4 regions of the Paenibacillus sp. W2I17 genome follow, and region 2 is predicted to be linked to each of the others. Evidence: riboswitches for the same ligand, from Rfam matches in the RefSeq annotation. Region 2 holds a riboswitch; each other region holds the start of a gene.
The links. Region 2 has a riboswitch for thiamine pyrophosphate ahead of QF041_RS18375 (ABC transporter substrate-binding protein). Riboswitches for the same ligand answer to the same signal wherever they lie in the genome.
Positions count from the first base shown of each region.

Region 1: it holds a riboswitch for thiamine pyrophosphate, as region 2 does, so the genes downstream of both, thiC (phosphomethylpyrimidine synthase ThiC) here and QF041_RS18375 (ABC transporter substrate-binding protein) in region 2, are expected to answer to the same signal.
Region 3: it holds a riboswitch for thiamine pyrophosphate, as region 2 does, so the genes downstream of both, QF041_RS02385 (thiamine phosphate synthase) here and QF041_RS18375 (ABC transporter substrate-binding protein) in region 2, are expected to answer to the same signal.
Region 4: it holds a riboswitch for thiamine pyrophosphate, as region 2 does, so the genes downstream of both, QF041_RS15965 (ABC transporter ATP-binding protein) here and QF041_RS18375 (ABC transporter substrate-binding protein) in region 2, are expected to answer to the same signal.

Region 1 is NZ_JAUSXM010000001.1:3,831,287-3,835,502, forward strand. It holds gene QF041_RS16925 (hypothetical protein) at 1-316, shown strand, start outside; gene thiC (phosphomethylpyrimidine synthase ThiC) at 697-2,514, opposite strand; TPP riboswitch at 2,901-3,014, opposite strand; gene QF041_RS16935 (IclR family transcriptional regulator) at 3,163-3,906, opposite strand.
Region 2 is NZ_JAUSXM010000001.1:4,119,167-4,123,382, reverse strand. It holds gene QF041_RS18385 (ABC transporter permease) at 1-572, opposite strand, end outside; gene QF041_RS18380 (thiamine-binding protein) at 572-862, opposite strand; gene QF041_RS18375 (ABC transporter substrate-binding protein) at 1,087-2,127, opposite strand; TPP riboswitch at 2,349-2,461, opposite strand; gene QF041_RS18370 (NAD-dependent epimerase/dehydratase family protein) at 2,607-3,362, opposite strand; gene QF041_RS18365 (VOC family protein) at 3,380-3,766, opposite strand; gene QF041_RS18360 (DUF2798 domain-containing protein) at 3,941-4,216, shown strand, end outside.
Region 3 is NZ_JAUSXM010000001.1:515,457-519,672, forward strand. It holds gene QF041_RS02375 (hypothetical protein) at 1-93, shown strand, start outside; gene QF041_RS02380 (ABC-F family ATP-binding cassette domain-containing protein) at 234-1,784, shown strand; TPP riboswitch at 1,860-1,969, shown strand; gene QF041_RS02385 (thiamine phosphate synthase) at 2,163-2,858, shown strand; gene thiO (glycine oxidase ThiO) at 2,876-4,048, shown strand; gene thiS (sulfur carrier protein ThiS) at 4,045-4,216, shown strand, end outside.
Region 4 is NZ_JAUSXM010000001.1:3,601,625-3,605,840, forward strand. It holds gene QF041_RS15955 (S-layer homology domain-containing protein) at 1-655, opposite strand, end outside; gene QF041_RS15960 (radical SAM/SPASM domain-containing protein) at 921-1,796, opposite strand; TPP riboswitch at 2,015-2,117, shown strand; gene QF041_RS15965 (ABC transporter ATP-binding protein) at 2,279-3,043, shown strand; gene QF041_RS15970 (ABC transporter permease) at 3,033-3,863, shown strand; gene QF041_RS15975 (ABC transporter substrate-binding protein) at 3,924-4,216, shown strand, end outside.

The DNA of each region.
Region 1 (4,216 bases), 290 kb from region 2:
GGTGAATCAGGCATTACAGCAAGAGGATGAGAATGGGCAACTACACGTTGCCAAGACATCTCAGACGGAAGCAGTGTGCATCCCTGGGACATTTGAGTTGATTATGCGTGGAGATCAGCAAGGGTATCTCGAAGCGGTACGTGAAGGATTACAGCAGATTGCTGAGCAGTATCCGGGTAAAGCGGTAGTGGCAGCCCAACTGTCTATGGCTCCCGCCGCTGCACAGGTTACAATAGATCGCGGTATTCCAATCCATAGCCCGCTGGCATTGCTTGCGGCGTATTTGGAGAAGAATTTTGGCCTGGCTCGAGAGTAGAGGCTGATTCGGAGTGAAATAACAGGTTCTGTCTGAACTATGCAACTATGAACTCACTTACTTAGTAACACCACAAATTAACGAGGTGAACTAATATGCGTTTCCTCTATATTGTTTTACTGTTTATAGTAGGTTTTTCCTGCTCCGCATTTCTATACGGAGGAGCACCAAAACTCAGTGACGCTCTTTTATTCGTTATCGCAGGAATTCTGTATAAAATATGGACCACACACAGTCACAAAGCTAATTCTGATAAAGGCTGAGTACGGTTAAGAATACATACATGACATAACACTAAAAAAAGCCGTTCTTCTCTGCAATGACAGAGAGAAACGGCTTTATCTCTATTTCAGACTGCCCAGCTTGCGCTGTACCGGCGCCTAGGAACGTGTCCGATATTCCTCGGCCTTTTCCTGCATGCCCGCTGCTACAGCCTCATTCTCGGACAATCCTTTATCCGCGGCAAAGGCACGAATGTCCTGCGTGATGCGCATGCTACAGAACTTTGGTCCGCACATGGAGCAGAAATGAGCTTCTTTGGCCCCTTCTGCCGGCAGTGTCTCATCATGGTAGGACAGCGCACGTTCAGGGTCCAGTGACAGGTTAAACTGGTCACGCCAGCGGAATTCGAAGCGCGCTTTGGACAATGCATCATCCCGGCGCTGGGCACGTGGATGGCCTTTTGCCAGATCGGCGGCATGAGCTGCGATCTTGTAGGCGATGACCCCTTCCCGCACATCATCCTTGTTGGGCAGGCCCAAATGTTCTTTTGGCGTAACATAACAGAGCATGGACGTGCCAAACCAGCCGATCATGGCCGCACCAATGGCGGATGTGATGTGGTCGTAACCCGGGGCAATGTCGGTCGTCAGCGGCCCCAGCGTATAGAACGGTGCCTCTTTACATATCTCCATCTGCAGATCCACATTCTCCTTGATCTTATGCATCGGCACATGACCCGGGCCTTCAATCATCACCTGCACATCATGCTTCCATGCGATCTGCGTCAGTTCCCCAAGCGTAGCCAGTTCCGCCATCTGTGCTTCATCATTCGCATCATAGATACTGCCAGGACGAAGTCCATCTCCCAGCGAAAACGCTACATCATACCTTTTCATAATCTCGCAGATTTCTTCAAAATGGGTGTACAAAAAATTCTCTTGATGATGCGCCAGGCACCATGCTGCCATAATGGACCCGCCCCGGGACACAATACCTGTCATTCGCTTGGCGGTCATGGGGATATAACGCAGCAGCACACCTGCATGAATCGTAAAGTAGTCCACGCCCTGCTCTGCCTGCTCAATGAGCGTATCACGGTACAACTCCCAGGTCAGCGCTTCCGCTTCGCCATTCACCTTCTCCAGCGCCTGATACAGCGGCACCGTACCAATCGGCACAGGTGAATTGCGGATAATCCACTCCCGGGTGGTATGAATGTTTTTGCCTGTGGACAGATCCATCACCGTATCCGATCCCCAGCGTACCGCCCAGGTCATCTTCTCCACCTCTTCCTCGATGGAAGAGGATACGGCAGAATTCCCTATGTTGGCATTGATCTTCACATGAAAATGACGACCGATCAACATCGGCTCACTCTCCGGGTGATTGATGTTGGATGGCAGAATGGCCCGTCCACTCGCCAGCTCCTGCCGCACAAATTCCGGTTCCACACCTTCACGAATGGCGGCAAACTCCATCTCTGCCGTAATGACTCCCTGTCTCGCGTAGTGCATCTGGGTCACACAGCGTCCTGGCTGTGCCCGCAAGGGTTTGCCACGTAATCCGGGGTACTCTTCGGCGCCAGCTCTCTTCCCTCCGGGCTTCAGTCCATTATCCTCCGGTTTAACCGTACGGCCCTGATAAGCTTCCACATCGCCGCGCTCTGTGATCCAGCGAGTGCGCAGGGCTGGCAAACCTGCGCGGATATCCGCATGAAATGCGGGATCGGTCATCGGGCCGCTCGTATCGTAGACACGCAGCGGTTCGTTATGCTCCACCCCTTGGGGAGTATTCGTGTCATGAAGGGCTATCTCACGCTCCGGTACAGCAATGTCCGGCCGTGAGCCCTGAATGTAGACTTTGCGGCTGCCCGGAAAGGGCTGAACCCGTCCGGCCGCCCCTGTTTCCTTTTCCACCTGCCGATCGTTATGTTCCTGTTCCCTCGCTTGTTGTCCCGTTTGATTTCCTGTACTCATGTTCGCTTGTCTCCTCCTCAGTGTTCGTTCGCTTGTTTGGTTGGGATCGTCATTAGCTCACTTACGTACCTGTCCCAAATCATGCACAATGCAGAGAAGAAAGAGCGATCCTACCTCAGACCAGGGAGACACTTTTCATGTACAGTTCACAACAGACCGGAAGGCAGCACAGATCATGGATCTATGGTGACTTCCCTCATCATCCAAGCCCACTTTCGCAGGTATTGAAAAAGAAGTCGATGGAGTATGTGCTATATCGCCTGTTCCCTGTATATAAAAAAGCCGGTCCCCGAAGGAACCGACTTTTAATGTCCATCACCAATAATGCACCTTTATGAAACTCCTTAACGGAGCCCTACAAGGGTCACATTATGTGGTGGTTGTGGTCATATCGCCGATTACTTCCCTACGCTGGTATGATCCAGATCAGGTGCAAAGGGTCCGGAATCTCATGCGATTCCGTCTCAGTCCGGACAGTTCGGACTCCCCCAGTAACGTTAACAAGTTGCGGCACACACATGCCGCCGTTCATATTCAATGAAGCTGGCCCCGCTGGGCCGTCCATTACAGAGTAGCGCAACCGGAACATAAAAACAACCTTTATATTCCAGAACACCAACTCAATTGGAGAAAAAACTTACATCAACATCAGGATAACATCAGCCCCATTTGCGTAGCAGCATCCTTCAACACAGGTGCGTATTCATGCAATGTCTCCTGCGAGAGTCGACTGACAGGTCCTGAGACCGAGAGCGCAGCTGCAATATTGCCTCTGCGATCCATAATCGGTACAGATACCGCGGCAGCTCCCGGCTCACGTTCCTCATAACTCGTCGCATATCCGTTATCCCGGATATCTCCCATTTGCGCCAAATACACTGCCGGATCAATAAACACCGGCCATTCAGGCCCGTTCATCAGTTCCTCACGATCCTCGTCCGTGGCAAACGCCATCAAAACTTTGCTGGAAGCGCCCACAGACAGCGGGAGTCTAACACCAACGGGAGCGACTCGGCGAATCGCCTGATCACTTTGCACAGCCTGAATCCGTATCCGTTCACTGCCATCACGCAGGTACAGACTCACGGTCTCCCCCAATCGATCTCTCAGTCGCTCCATCGCAGGCAGCAGCAGAATAGCGGGATCATCACTGCGGGACATATGAGCCGACAGCTCCCAGATTCGGATGCCAAGTCGGTACTTCTCTGTTGCTGCATCGCGGATCACGAACCCTCGATCCTCCAGCGTAGCCATCAAACGGTGCACTGTACTTTTGTGCAGGCCAATCTGGCTGGCAATTTCGGTGAGTCCCAGATCACTGCGTGTGGTAAAACATAATAATATATCCAGCGCCCGTTCCACAGCCCGGACGGTTAACTTGCGATCTTCCATGGCATAATGCCCTCCTCATGTTTCATCACATGAAACTTGGTTACATAAATTATATGAGAAACGGTCTCATCTGTAAACCAAAAAGAGCCAAAATCAAAATAGGCCAACGTGTAAATTTTTCCTTTTTATAAGACTTAATCCCCTGTAATTTACACACTAAGGTAATGTTACCCATATATCTTAAGAACTATATAACAATTGCGTAACAAATGCCCTCAATCAATTGACTTTGACTATACGGGAACATACGATAAAGATATATTACATTAAGATATCGCTCTGAAGCAGGCTCTGAAATCGACGCAATTCT
Region 2 (4,216 bases):
GCACCCATCACGCTATAGGTAGCGGCGATTTTGACACCGGAGAACACGGATGGCAGCGCATGGGGAAGCTCCAGCTTCCAGAAAATCTGATGACGTTTCGCACCAGCCATGCGCATATAGTTCATCATCGCTGCATCTGTACGGGTCAAGCCGTCCATAGCCGCCACTGCAACGGGGAAGAAACAGACCAGGATGATGGTAATCAGCTTGGGCAACAGCCCGAATCCGAACCAGATTAACAGGAGCGGCGCGAGCGCGATAGTTGGGATATTTTGACTAAGAATAAGTAGAGGGTACAGGGCCGACTTGAGAAAAGGAACCAAATGCAGCACCATTGCAATCAGTAATCCAACCGCTGTTCCAGCCGCGAATCCAATCAGCGTTAACTGAATGGTTGCGGAAGCGTGCATACCAAGTCGTTCGGCCTGGGTTGCCGCTTCGCGGGCGATGTCGGATGGTGCAGGCAGCATCCATTTCTCAATATGGAAGAGGGAGACGGCTCCCTGCCATATCGCTATAAAGAGAATAACCGCCACAATGGGCGGCCATACACTTTTGAAATAGGCAGGCATTAGCGATACTTCTCCGTCAGGGTATCCATGCTGAAGCCAGTAGGGCTATGGGCGATTTTGATCTGGGAGATGATGCTTGGGCTGCCAGCCTCCACAAGTACCTCGTGCATTTTACGTACAACTTCCAGCAGTTCCTCCAGTTCACCTTCCATCGTGGTGTCGAGCGCGTTCACCTGATATTTCAGGCCGGATTGCTGAATAACTTCAATGGCGCGATCAACGTAAGGATAAGAGTTCTCGCCATTTGGCGTTTTCGGAATAACCTGAATGCTAAGTAATGTGCTTGCCATGAGAGATCACGGCTCCTTTCGTGATATATAAAATGAACTAATGACTGTTACACTTGCCACTTCGATGACAGAATAACCTTCCAATCGCTGTTATCCCCAGATTTTTTTGATTCCCTTTCTCTAAAGGGAAAATCCGGTGATAAAGGCGACCGCTTCGCTTTTTCACGTTATTTCTGTCCTCTCCGTCCTCGTGTAAATATTAAGTTCGTTTTATATGAGAAATTTTATTGGGGTAAGAACTCGTTTGTATATGCCTTGCTCACATCGATCTGTTCATCAAGCAGTTTTTTGCTAAACATCCAGTCGGTGTAGTTCTGCCACACTTCCTGTTTTTGCTCACCCCAACGCGGGGCGTCATCCGTGTATTTTGGACTGAGCCACTTCTGGCTTGCCAGTACGAGGTCTTTATCCAGATCCGGTACGGCCTTGATCAGAATGTTCGCTGCGTCTTCGGGATGATCAATTGCGTATTGATACCCTTCGGAGGTGGCTTTCAGGAATGCTTTCACCAACTCGGGGTCGTTTTGGATCGTCTGCTCGTTGGTTACGAGGACAGGCGTGTAATAATCCAGTGCATCTGAATAATCCTTCACATATAACATGTCGATTGGTTCCCCGCGCAGTTCGGCTTCAATACCCGTCCATGCGTAGAAAATCCATGCAAAATCAATGTCCCGTTTTACTGCGGTGAAAAAGTCGGCGTCACCCATATTAATGTTTTTCACTTTCGATACATCGGCTCCGTCGCCTTCCATAATGGATTGCATCACGGCTTCTTCGACTGGGGAACCCCAACCGCCATAGGTTTTACCTTCAAAATCTTTCGGTGATTTGATATTCCGATCTGCCGGAGCAGCGAACCCGGATGTATTATGCTGAATAACTGCTGCAATGGAGACGAGAGGAACACCCTGTGTGCGGGCTTGAGTTACACTCTCCTGATAACTTACGCCAAACGGTACTTCATTGGAGGCGACCATCGTATCTGCGCCACCGGCGCCTGGTTGTACAATCTCCACGTTCAAGCCTTCGGCCTTATAAAAACCTTGATCTACAGCCGCATACAGGCCGGTATGATTCGTATTTGGTGTCCAGTCGAGCACCACTTTAATATCTTTCAGGGCGGCAGTGTCACCTTCGTTGCTGCTTTCCGTATTTGTGTTGCCGTTCTGCCCAGCTGGGGCAGCTTCTTTGCCACCACATGCGGCTACAGTCACCATAAGCACGCATAAGAGCAACAATCCCATCGTTTTACGCCATTTCATCTGTGGTTCTCTCCTTCGGTATGTCCGGCCAATTGGCACGGGGTACTCCTTGGCTTCATATCAAATCATCTTGCATAAATCGACAGATTTATACCAGTTGAGATCTGGATAACGTCACTTTTTTTAGCTCTCTGGCTATATAAAAGAACATTAAAAAAGCGTCCCGTATTCCGGGACGCGTGCAGGCGTTAGAGAGGTGGCGTTCAGCCATAGGGCTGTGCCATTTCGATATACTCCGATTCCTACGCTGGCATGATCCAGATCAGGTCTAAGGGTTAGTATCTTGGTGGGATACACTCTCAGCCGGCCAATTCCGACTCCCCTGGGAAACTATGAAGTTACGGGCATTACTAGGTGTAATTATAGGCCAGCGGGTGGAACGTGTCCAGTCAGGAACTGGATGGGGACACGTATGAATTAATCAAGAAGGCCATTATACATATGTGTATCAGCCTGTTTAGATGTGTTATTTTCAATAATTATCGTGGCGAATCATATAAGGAAATCTGGCTGAGTGCAAAAGCATCGGATTTTGGGGCATAACCTACCTGTTTCTGAGTGGTTTCCAGATTCAATCGTTTAAACCGATTATTCGAGATCCCATGCAGTATGGTGAAAGGCTCCAGATTGGTAGCTGTAATGGCTTTGAACATCAAATCACACAAGTCAGCCGGACTAATATACGCGCTCATATCCCTTGCTTCCAGCGCTGGTCCGTCCGGTTGAAAATCATCATATGCACCTATACGTATTGCTACACTTTGTAAACCTTCGGTATACGCAAAATAGGAAGCGAGCGATTCTCCAAAACATTTGCTAACCCCGTACAAATTCCGTGGGCGTGTTGGCATGTCCGGATAGACTTGAGCATCAATGGGATACCCCTCAATCGTCTGTGCACTGCTCGCCAGAATGACTCTTTGCACACCTTGGTCCTTAGCTGCACGGAATACATTAAATGTACCTTTGATATTGATGTCCAACAACGATTCAAAGAATCCGGCATTCGGGGAAGGGTCTCCCGCCAGATGTACTACCACATCCATGCCTTCGCAAGCATGCTGACAGGCTTCAGGGTCTGTCACATCCAGTGTCATGATCTCATGGTCGGTTTCTTGATACGTATGCAGTCTGTCGATATTCAAATCTGTTAGTCGCAGGTGATATGCTTCTGACAAGTGTTGGGACAAGTCCCTTCCAATTTTCCCGGCTGCGCCGGTAATTAAAATGTTCATGAAATCAACTCCAATTCTTAGCGCTGGAAGAACTCAATCCATTCCTTTTCAGGTCCATAGATGAAGAAATAGCGGTAACCGTTAGGCAGTGTAATAATCTCTCCATCAATAAATTCGGCCTCGGTGGCTTGGATGCGTTTGTACTCAGAATCAAGATCGTCCACGTGGATCGCAAAATGGTGTACCGTACCTTCGGAAGGCAGCTTGTCGCTGTATCCTTGAATTAACTCAATCTCAGTCTCATTACTTCCATTGAAGCCAAGGAAGGCGAGCTGAATGACGCCGTTGGTATGGGTTACCCGGTCTTTCAATTCAAGACCAACAATCTCCGTATAGAAACGCAGCGTGGTCTCCAGATCACGCACAGCAATGCCGACGTGGTCAATGCGTTTTTGAAAACTCATAATCCAAATCCTCCTTATACCATGAATCTTTCTACCATTTTAAGGGATATCATAGGGCTGTACTACATGGTTGTCAAATCCGGTTTTAATTTGGGAAAATCATAATTGTTCACAGAATGTTCACTTATGTGGAGGGTTTCCTCATCTCTATAATTACGAAGGTAAACAGAGAGGATGAGAGAATTGCCAACAAGCAAGAAGGAACAAATTATTTTCGGATTAATGATGTGCACAGGAATGGTCTTGATCATGATGTTCTTCAATCTATGGCACAGTGGGTTACTCGGTAAGATGTCCCCGCTTGAGATACTGCTTCAATTCATAGTATGTTTTGTCATCGCGTTTCTGGTGGAGTCTTTCATCGTTGGACCTATAGCGAGAAAGATTGCTTTTTCCTTGCCCTTTGACAAGTCCAACAAGATTATGGGTGTGCTTGCTATATCATTTTTT
Region 3 (4,216 bases), 3.6 Mb from region 2:
TGTGGTAATGGTTACCGTGCTGAAGAGGTGTTCACAGACGCAAGACAAGCAGCTGCACAAGGCTATTTCGAATATAAATGCTCTAATCGTTAGGTTAGCCTGTATGACAAAATCATGTAAGAGGTTCCTGAACTGTTTACATTACTTTCAGAAAAGACTGGACCTGTGCTAGAATAGGGTTTCGGAACAATATAACAAAAGTAATGTCTAATAGATAGGAGCAACCTCATCTTATGAGTTTATTGTCAGTAGAGAACGTAAGTCACAATTTTGGAGATCGCACGTTATTTAAAAATGTATCGTTTCGTTTACTTGCCGGAGAGCGCGTAGGACTTGTTGGTGCCAATGGTGTGGGTAAATCCACATTAATGAACATCCTTACCGGTAAATTGCTTAAAGATAGTGGAAAAGTGGAATGGACACCTAAGGTCCGTTATGGATATCTGGATCAGCACACGAAGCTTACGCCAGGCAAAACCATTCGTGACGTGCTTAAGGATGCATTCCTTCCGTTGCTTGAATTGGAAAAAGAAATGATGAATATTACGGACCAGATGGCAGATGCAGATCCAGATAAGCTGGAGCAGTTGCTGGAAGAGATGGGCGATATTCAGGAACAACTGGAACAGGGCGATTTTTATCTGATTGACGTAAAAGTGGAAGAGATGGCCAATGGTCTTGGTTTATCCGCAATTGGTCTGGATCGAGATGTCGCAGCTCTAAGTGGTGGACAACGTACCAAGGTGCTTCTTGCCAAGCTTCTGCTCGAGAAACCTACAGCTCTTTTACTGGATGAGCCGACCAACTATCTGGATGTAGAGCACATTGAATGGCTGTCACGTTACCTGAAGGACTACCCACACGCGTTTCTCTTAATCTCCCATGACACGGAATTCATGAATGAAGTCGTAAATGTCATTTATCATTTGGAATTTGCCAAATTAACGAGATATGCAGCGAACTATAACAAGTTCCTCGAGATGGCTGATATGAATAAAGCCCAGCATATTGATGCATACGAGAAGCAGCAAGAGTACATCAAGAAGCAGGAAGATTTCATTCAGCGTAACAAGGCACGTGCTTCAACTTCAGGTCGAGCGAAGAGCCGGGAGAAACAGCTGGACAGAATTGAACGTATTGATCGTCCAGATGAAGCAGCTAAACCAACGTTCAAATTCAAGGATGCCCGTGCGAGCAGCAAAACGGTCTTTGAGGGCATTGATTTTGAAATTGGATATACGTATCCTTTGCTGCCTAAGATGACAATGACAATTGAACGTGGTGAGAAAATTGCCATCGTAGGTTGTAATGGTGTGGGTAAATCGACGCTGTTGAAAACCATCCTGGGAAAAATATCTCCACTCAGTGGAAAGACTTTCTTGGGAGATTATCTCGAAACGGCCTATTTTGAGCAGGAAGTCCGTGCTGGAAATATCACGCCGATTGAGGATGTCTGGAATGAGTTTTCACATTTGACCCAGAATGAGGTCCGGGGTCATCTGGCACGCTGCGGGTTGAAAAATGAGCACATTACCCGTCCGCTTAACATGCTGAGTGGTGGAGAGCAAGCCAAGGTTCGTTTATGCAAACTCTTGATGCGTGAAAGCAACTGGATTTTATTCGATGAGCCGACAAACCATCTCGATGTCACAGCCAAAGCGGAGTTGCAGCGTGCTTTGCAAGAATTCAAGGGAACGGTGTTACTTGTATCTCATGAACCTGATTTCTACGAGGGTTGGGTTACCAAAACATGGAATGTCGAAGAATGGTCTGAGAAAAACTAGACGATTCAAGACAATGTTTAACAGAAATGACGGTGACAAAAAAATCCGTCTATGGTAATATAGGCTACAACTTCATATGAACACTAGGGGGGCCGCACGATGCGGCTGAGATGGAAGAATGCGATTCTGGACCCTTTGCACCTGATCTGGATCATACCAGCGTAGGGAAGTGGCGAGCGCGTTTCAGTGAATGACGTGAGCAAACGGCAACTGAAAAGGATTTCAACCGTCTGCTTAACGAATTGAAACATGCAGTTGCGTGTATAACGTTATGGCTATAAGGTCTATAGCTTTATTGCACGAAATGAACTGTATGTATCAGTCAGTCATCTGGTCCTATAATTAATACGCAGCCACTCCCCTACGGGAGTGGCTTTTTTGTGTTTTCATAGCATTCACGCCTGGAAGGAGATGAACAGTACGGTAATTTCTCATGAACATGTTCACGAATCATTTGAATTGCATGTTGTATCTACGGGTACGGGGGATCAAGGATCTTTTGTAAAAGCTGCAAAGGACGTTTGGCCATGGGTGAACTACATCCATATACGAGAGAAACAACTCTCATGGCAAGACAAGATCGGTTGGGCTGAAAGTCTGCGTAGCGTTGGCGTTCCATCTTGTCGCATCGTTATCAATGGTTCAGAACTGCCACCACAGAATGACATCTATGGCGGTGTACATTGGGGGCAAGATGCGATACGTAACTATAACCCTGCTGTTAGAAGCAATGTGCAGCGACTTCGTCTGGGTGTATCTGTTCATTCAATCGATGAGGCAAAAATCGCTGAAGAACGGGGAGCCGATTACCTTTTCTTCGGGCATGTCTACTCAACCAACAGTAAGCCTGATCTTGAACCAAGAGGATTATATGCTCTGGCTGAAGTGTGCTCTGGTGTCTCCATTCCTGTCATTGCGATCGGGGGCATTGAGCCGGGAAACATTCATGCGATTCGCTCCGCAGGCGCACAGGGAGCCGCTGTGATCTCGAATGTATGGGCGAGCGATTCCCCGGATCGGTCGGCTGCATTATTAAGGCAGGCTATCGTTGCTACAAAAAGTCTGAGCCGCTGAATCAAGGAGATGAGAGGATGAAAAAAATCATTACTGATAGACCGGATAAGATTCATGCAGAAACGATTATTGTAGGCGGAGGCGTTGTTGGATGTGCCATTGCGTATGAGCTTGCTTCCCTTGGACAGGATGTACTGTTGGTAGAGCGTTCGGCGATTGCAGGAGGCACTTCTTGCGCAGCGGCTGGAATGCTGGCGGCAGATAGTGAGGATTTTGCTCATCCTTTGATGGCTAAGCTCGCCAGGCAGAGCAGGCAGTTACTTCATGAGCAAAAGGTACTAATGGCTACACTCAGCAAGGTAGAGGTTGGTCTGCAACGCCAGGGATTCCTAACTCCTTTTCGTTCATACAGTGAATTAAGTAGTTATAAGGACAATCGGAAGTCTGCTTTGTCTGCTTCTGCTGATGAGGTGTGGTGGGATAGTTCCGTTGTACAACATGAGGCATCATGGCTTAACAGAGATACGTATGGAGCCTATTACAGACCTTACGAGAGTGAAATTCTTCCAGTCCGTCTAACGAAGGCATATGCTGAATCCGCTCAAGCATTGGGAGCACGGGTTATGGAGGACATACAGGATATACGTGTGCAAGCAAACGAACACGGCGTGCAGGGGATCACCACATCGATCGGTGAGATGAAATGCAAACATGTCATTATAGCGGCTGGATTACAGAGTGAAGAGTTGATGAGACATGTAAATCTGAGCTTGCCTGTGTGGTCGGTAAAAGGTGAAATAGCCGCCGTTCAGTTCTCAGATGAACATGCAGGGTACAGACCTGACAGAACGGTGTATGCAGAGGATATCTATATTGTTCCCAAAGCCAATGGCGAAGTTTGGCTCGGGGCAACCAGTTTGCCAGGCAGAACGGATCTGAACGTTTCTGTAAAGGGTGTTCAGAAGCTGCTAACAGCGGCTACCCACTGGGTGCCTGGGATGAAAGAAGCACAATTTATACGAGCGTGGGCAGGCGTAAGACCGGCAACTCCAGATGGACTGCCTTATATAGGTGCTTGCAAGAGTATACCGGGCCTGTTCGCCGCCTTTGGACATTACCGCAACGGTATCTTGCTTAGTGCGATAACAAGCAGGCTTATCGCTGAGTTGCTCGCTGGCAAAAGCTCAGAAGAACTCGGAATTGAGGCGCTGAGCCCTGAGCGATTGAACAGAAAGGGAGTGGTGCAGTGAATATCATCGTTAATGGTCAACGGATGGAGATTGAAGACAGATTGAATCGTGTGGATAAATTGCTCCAATCTTTTGACCTGCAAGTCAAGACTGTAGTTGTTGAGCTGAACAAGCATATCTTAACGCGTGAGTATCATGAGTCAACGGCATTAAGAGAAGGCGATCGAA
Region 4 (4,216 bases), 520 kb from region 2:
CATATGCAAGTCTCGCTAGCGCCTGTCGATCTGCTATGCCTGATGGATTAAATTTTACTGTTCCATCTTTTTGGACTAATCCTTTGATAAAACCAGATTGATAGGCTAGTGTTACAGAATCTTTCGCCCAGTTGGATACTTGACCCAAATCTGAGAGTTGTGGTTTGGATGTTTGACTCGTTAGATCTTGATTGTCCCAACCAAAGGCTCTAACAAAAAATACAGCCAACTCTTCTCTTGTCACATTTTTATTAGGCGAGAAGCTATCTTTGGAGGTACCTTGAGCAATTCCAGATTTGACAAGTGCACCTACATATCCGGCATACCACTGATCTTCCTTTACATCTCTGAATTGACTTGCTTCGACATTATCAGGCTTTAAATTAAGCGCACCGACCATAATTTTTGCTAATTGAGCTCGTGTTACCGAATCGGAAGGTTTAAATGTCCCATCAGTAAATCCTGTGAGTATTCCTTGTTCTACTAATTTGGTTATTTCTGTTTTGGCATACGAATTATCAATATCAGTAAAAGAAGTTTTAGATGTAGCCACTTCTGCCGATACAGATAAATTGATAGATAACATAGAAACAATCAGAGACGTAGAAAGCATTAACGATAGTTTGTGATTAAACTTTTTCCATTTTGAATTCAAAACTAAAACACACTCCTCAGTAGGCTTCTGGTTGGTAAATCCACTAATATATGAATCTTTAGAACTAATACACCTCCTAATCAATAGGATAATAATACCATGCAAATTCATAAAAACAAGATTAATAAACTATGATTTTACAAAAAAGTTGTTATCCTGAATTGATTTCAATTCTTATTATCTAAATAATTTCGCAATAAAGACAAAACGAACCTACCGAAACAAATATTTTCGGTAGGTTCGTTTTTAAGTAAATTTATATATTCTAGGCTCCAAATCTCTGACGATAACCGCACTTTCGACACAACTCTTCCACAGCTTCGCGCTTGGAGAAGCCATATACCAGATTGTTCGCTCGCTCACCCTCAATAATCTCCGAGAATGACTTCTCGTGCACGTTACCCAGGTTAATCACACCCTCGCCATCGAGACAGCATGGAACCACCGTTCCATCTACAAGCACAGCTGCCTGACTACGCAATGCATGGCAGAAGCCTTTGCCGTCATCTTCAGGTGCATCCAGACTTGGCCACTGGAACTCATGGTCCTGATTCAGGTATACATTCGGGGCAATTTTGACCCCGCTGCCTGGAACTACTTTTTCCTCAATGCGGAAATCCAGATTGAACTCACGTTCCAATACTTCAAGGGTCTCCCGATTTCGATTCATCTGAGCATTTGTGAAGTTATCCTGCGTCAGATTCCAAAGTCGGAATGAGATGATGACATTGTGCTTAACGGCCTCGTGTACAAAGGACAAAATATGACGCAGGTATCCGTCACGGTCTGTTGAACCTTCATGCCCATCGAAGCTGTGCAGGGAGAAATTCATCTGCCGCAGCGCCGGTTTGCCAAGCAATTTATGCTGAGTCTTGGGCAATAGTGTACCATTCGTTGTAATGTTCACCTTGAGTCCCTTCTCATGTGCGGAATCGAGCAACAGATCTATTTTGGGATGCAACAAGGGTTCGCCTTTGACATGTAGATAAATATGATTGGTGTGTGGTTTAACTTGTTCCAGTATATTGTTGAAGACTTCAGGGTCAATGAATCCTTTGGCACGCTGCGTCTGAGGACAGAAGCTGCACGCCAGATTACAGATACTTGTGATCTCAATATATACTTTTTTGAACGTTTTCAACTCGGGTCCCCATTCTGCCTAGGAGGGAGAACAATCCCACCTGCATTTTGTGATCCGGCCTATACGGGCCATCCCTATTATATCGGGTTCATGAGCCGAGGTAAATTGTTCAGTTGTTCGGGTCTAACTCCAAGTTCATCTCAAGAATTCTATTATACTGCCTCTTTACAGTTCAGGTTCGAGTGATATATGCTGAACACATAACTGCATATCTTGAACTTTTGCACTAGGGGAGCCTTGCGGCTGAGACGAATATGACTATTCGGACCCTTTGAACCTGATCTGGATCATACCAGCGGAGGGAAGTGGAGCGGCCTTTTAGTAAGCGGAATTCTTTCATGTATATGTGAAGATAAATTGCGGATCTAACTTACAGACCCACTCATTTCTCCGGAAATGGGTGGGTCTTTTTTTGTTCCTTTTGCAGAGTATAGGATGCCATTGTTATTGCAGCAGTCTGACATCAAGGGGGTGAGGATCAGATGAATAACCATGTAACCATTCACAACATAAGCTTTGCTTTTCCCGAAAAAAGGGATTTCCCCGTGCTCTCCAATGTGTCGCTTCAGGTTCAACAAGGAGAATTTGTCTCGCTCATCGGCTCCAGCGGATCAGGTAAAAGCACGCTCTTCAAGCTGCTCGCAGGCTTGCATGAGCCAACCGTTGGCACCATCGATATAGCTGATGTACCGCAAGGGCAACGGCTCGGACGAGTCGCTTATATGCCGCAGAAAGATCTGCTGTTATCCTGGCGAACCGTCATGGAGAACTGCATGCTGCCTGCCGAGTTGGCACCAGGCCGACAGGACAAGGACAAGTTACGGGCCAACATCCTAGCTGGGTTGGCAAGGTTCGGCCTGTCGGGTTATGAACAGGCCTATCCAGATGAGTTATCCGGCGGAATGCGACAGCGGGTGGCATTGCTACGTACCTTGCTTACAGGCGGGCAGCTCATGTTGCTGGATGAACCCTTCGGTGCACTCGACGCCTTAACCAAACGAGAAATGCATCGCTGGTTGCTGGAGCTGTGGGAGGACTTTGGACAAACCGTGCTGTTCATTACCCATGACATCGAGGAAGCCCTGCTGTTAAGTGACCGTATCATTCTGTTAACTCCAGGGGGGCAAGGTCAGCAGTTGCGGGAGATAACGGTTCCTTTACCACACCCAAGGCATTCGGACATGATCTACGAACCGGCTCTCGTGCAGATGAGGCAACAACTGGAGGAACAATTACATGCAAAATGATAGAGCTGAGGTTAGCGTTTGGACGTGGTGTTCAAAGTGGCTCTCGAGGTCGTTTTCCCAATATGGTCTGTTTATTCTGCTCATGTTCTTATTACTGGCGATCTGGGAAGTGATTGTGCGTATGGGATGGGTGCCCTCCTTCATCATTCCTGCACCCACGGCTATCGCAAGCTCACTGGTTGAGCATCGTCATCTGCTGCTGACCATACATCTGCCTGCTACCTTCATGGAGGTTGCTGTTGGTTTTGGCTTGTCCATAGTGACTGGAATTACGCTGGCAACAGGCATGCATATGAACCGGTCGATTGAAAAGGCCTTGTATCCCTTCATCGTAATCAGTCAGACCATCCCGCTGATTGCCTTGTCCCCCGTATTTATCCTGTGGTTTGGTTACACGTTGTGGAGCAAAGTCGCCGTGGTGTTCCTAATCGCGTTCTTCCCCATTGTGGTCAGTACCTACGATGGACTCCGCCAAGGCGATCCGGAGCAGCGTGAACTGCTGCTCACCATGGGCGCCAGCAAGTGGGATATTTTTTGCAAACTCCAGGTTCCGCTGGCACTTCCCTCTTTTTTCTCGGGGTTAAAGATGTCTGTGGTGTACTGCGTGGTTGGTGCAACGATTGGGGAATGGCTTGGTGGCAGCAAAGGTCTCGGATACTTCAGCCGTCGTATGTCCAGCAACATGAACACGGATGCCATGTTTGCAGCTATTGTGCTGTTATCCCTGCTGGGGATCGTTTTGTTTGCACTGATTGCCTGGCTGGAGAAACGGTTTAGCATACGGCGGCATGGACATGGAGGCAAAAGAAAAGTTGGATAATACTTAGACAGAAATTAGATGTAAATACAAATCAAAACGATGAAATGAGGAACTTCATTTATGAATAACAAAGGTATCTACTCCCTGCTTCCCATCATGCTCATTAGCCTTTTGCTGATCGTCAGTGGATGCAGCACCACGAATACCAGCAATAACACGCCAACAACAGACTCTGCAACTAATGCACAGCAAACAGATCCGTCTGCAACCAAACCAACATCAGACGCCAAAGATAAACTGTCCATCATGCTCGACTGGTACCCGAATGCAGTACACTCCTTCATCTATGTTGCTCAAGAAAAAGGGTACTTCGCAGACCAAGGTCTGGATGTCGAAATTCAGATGCCTGCCGA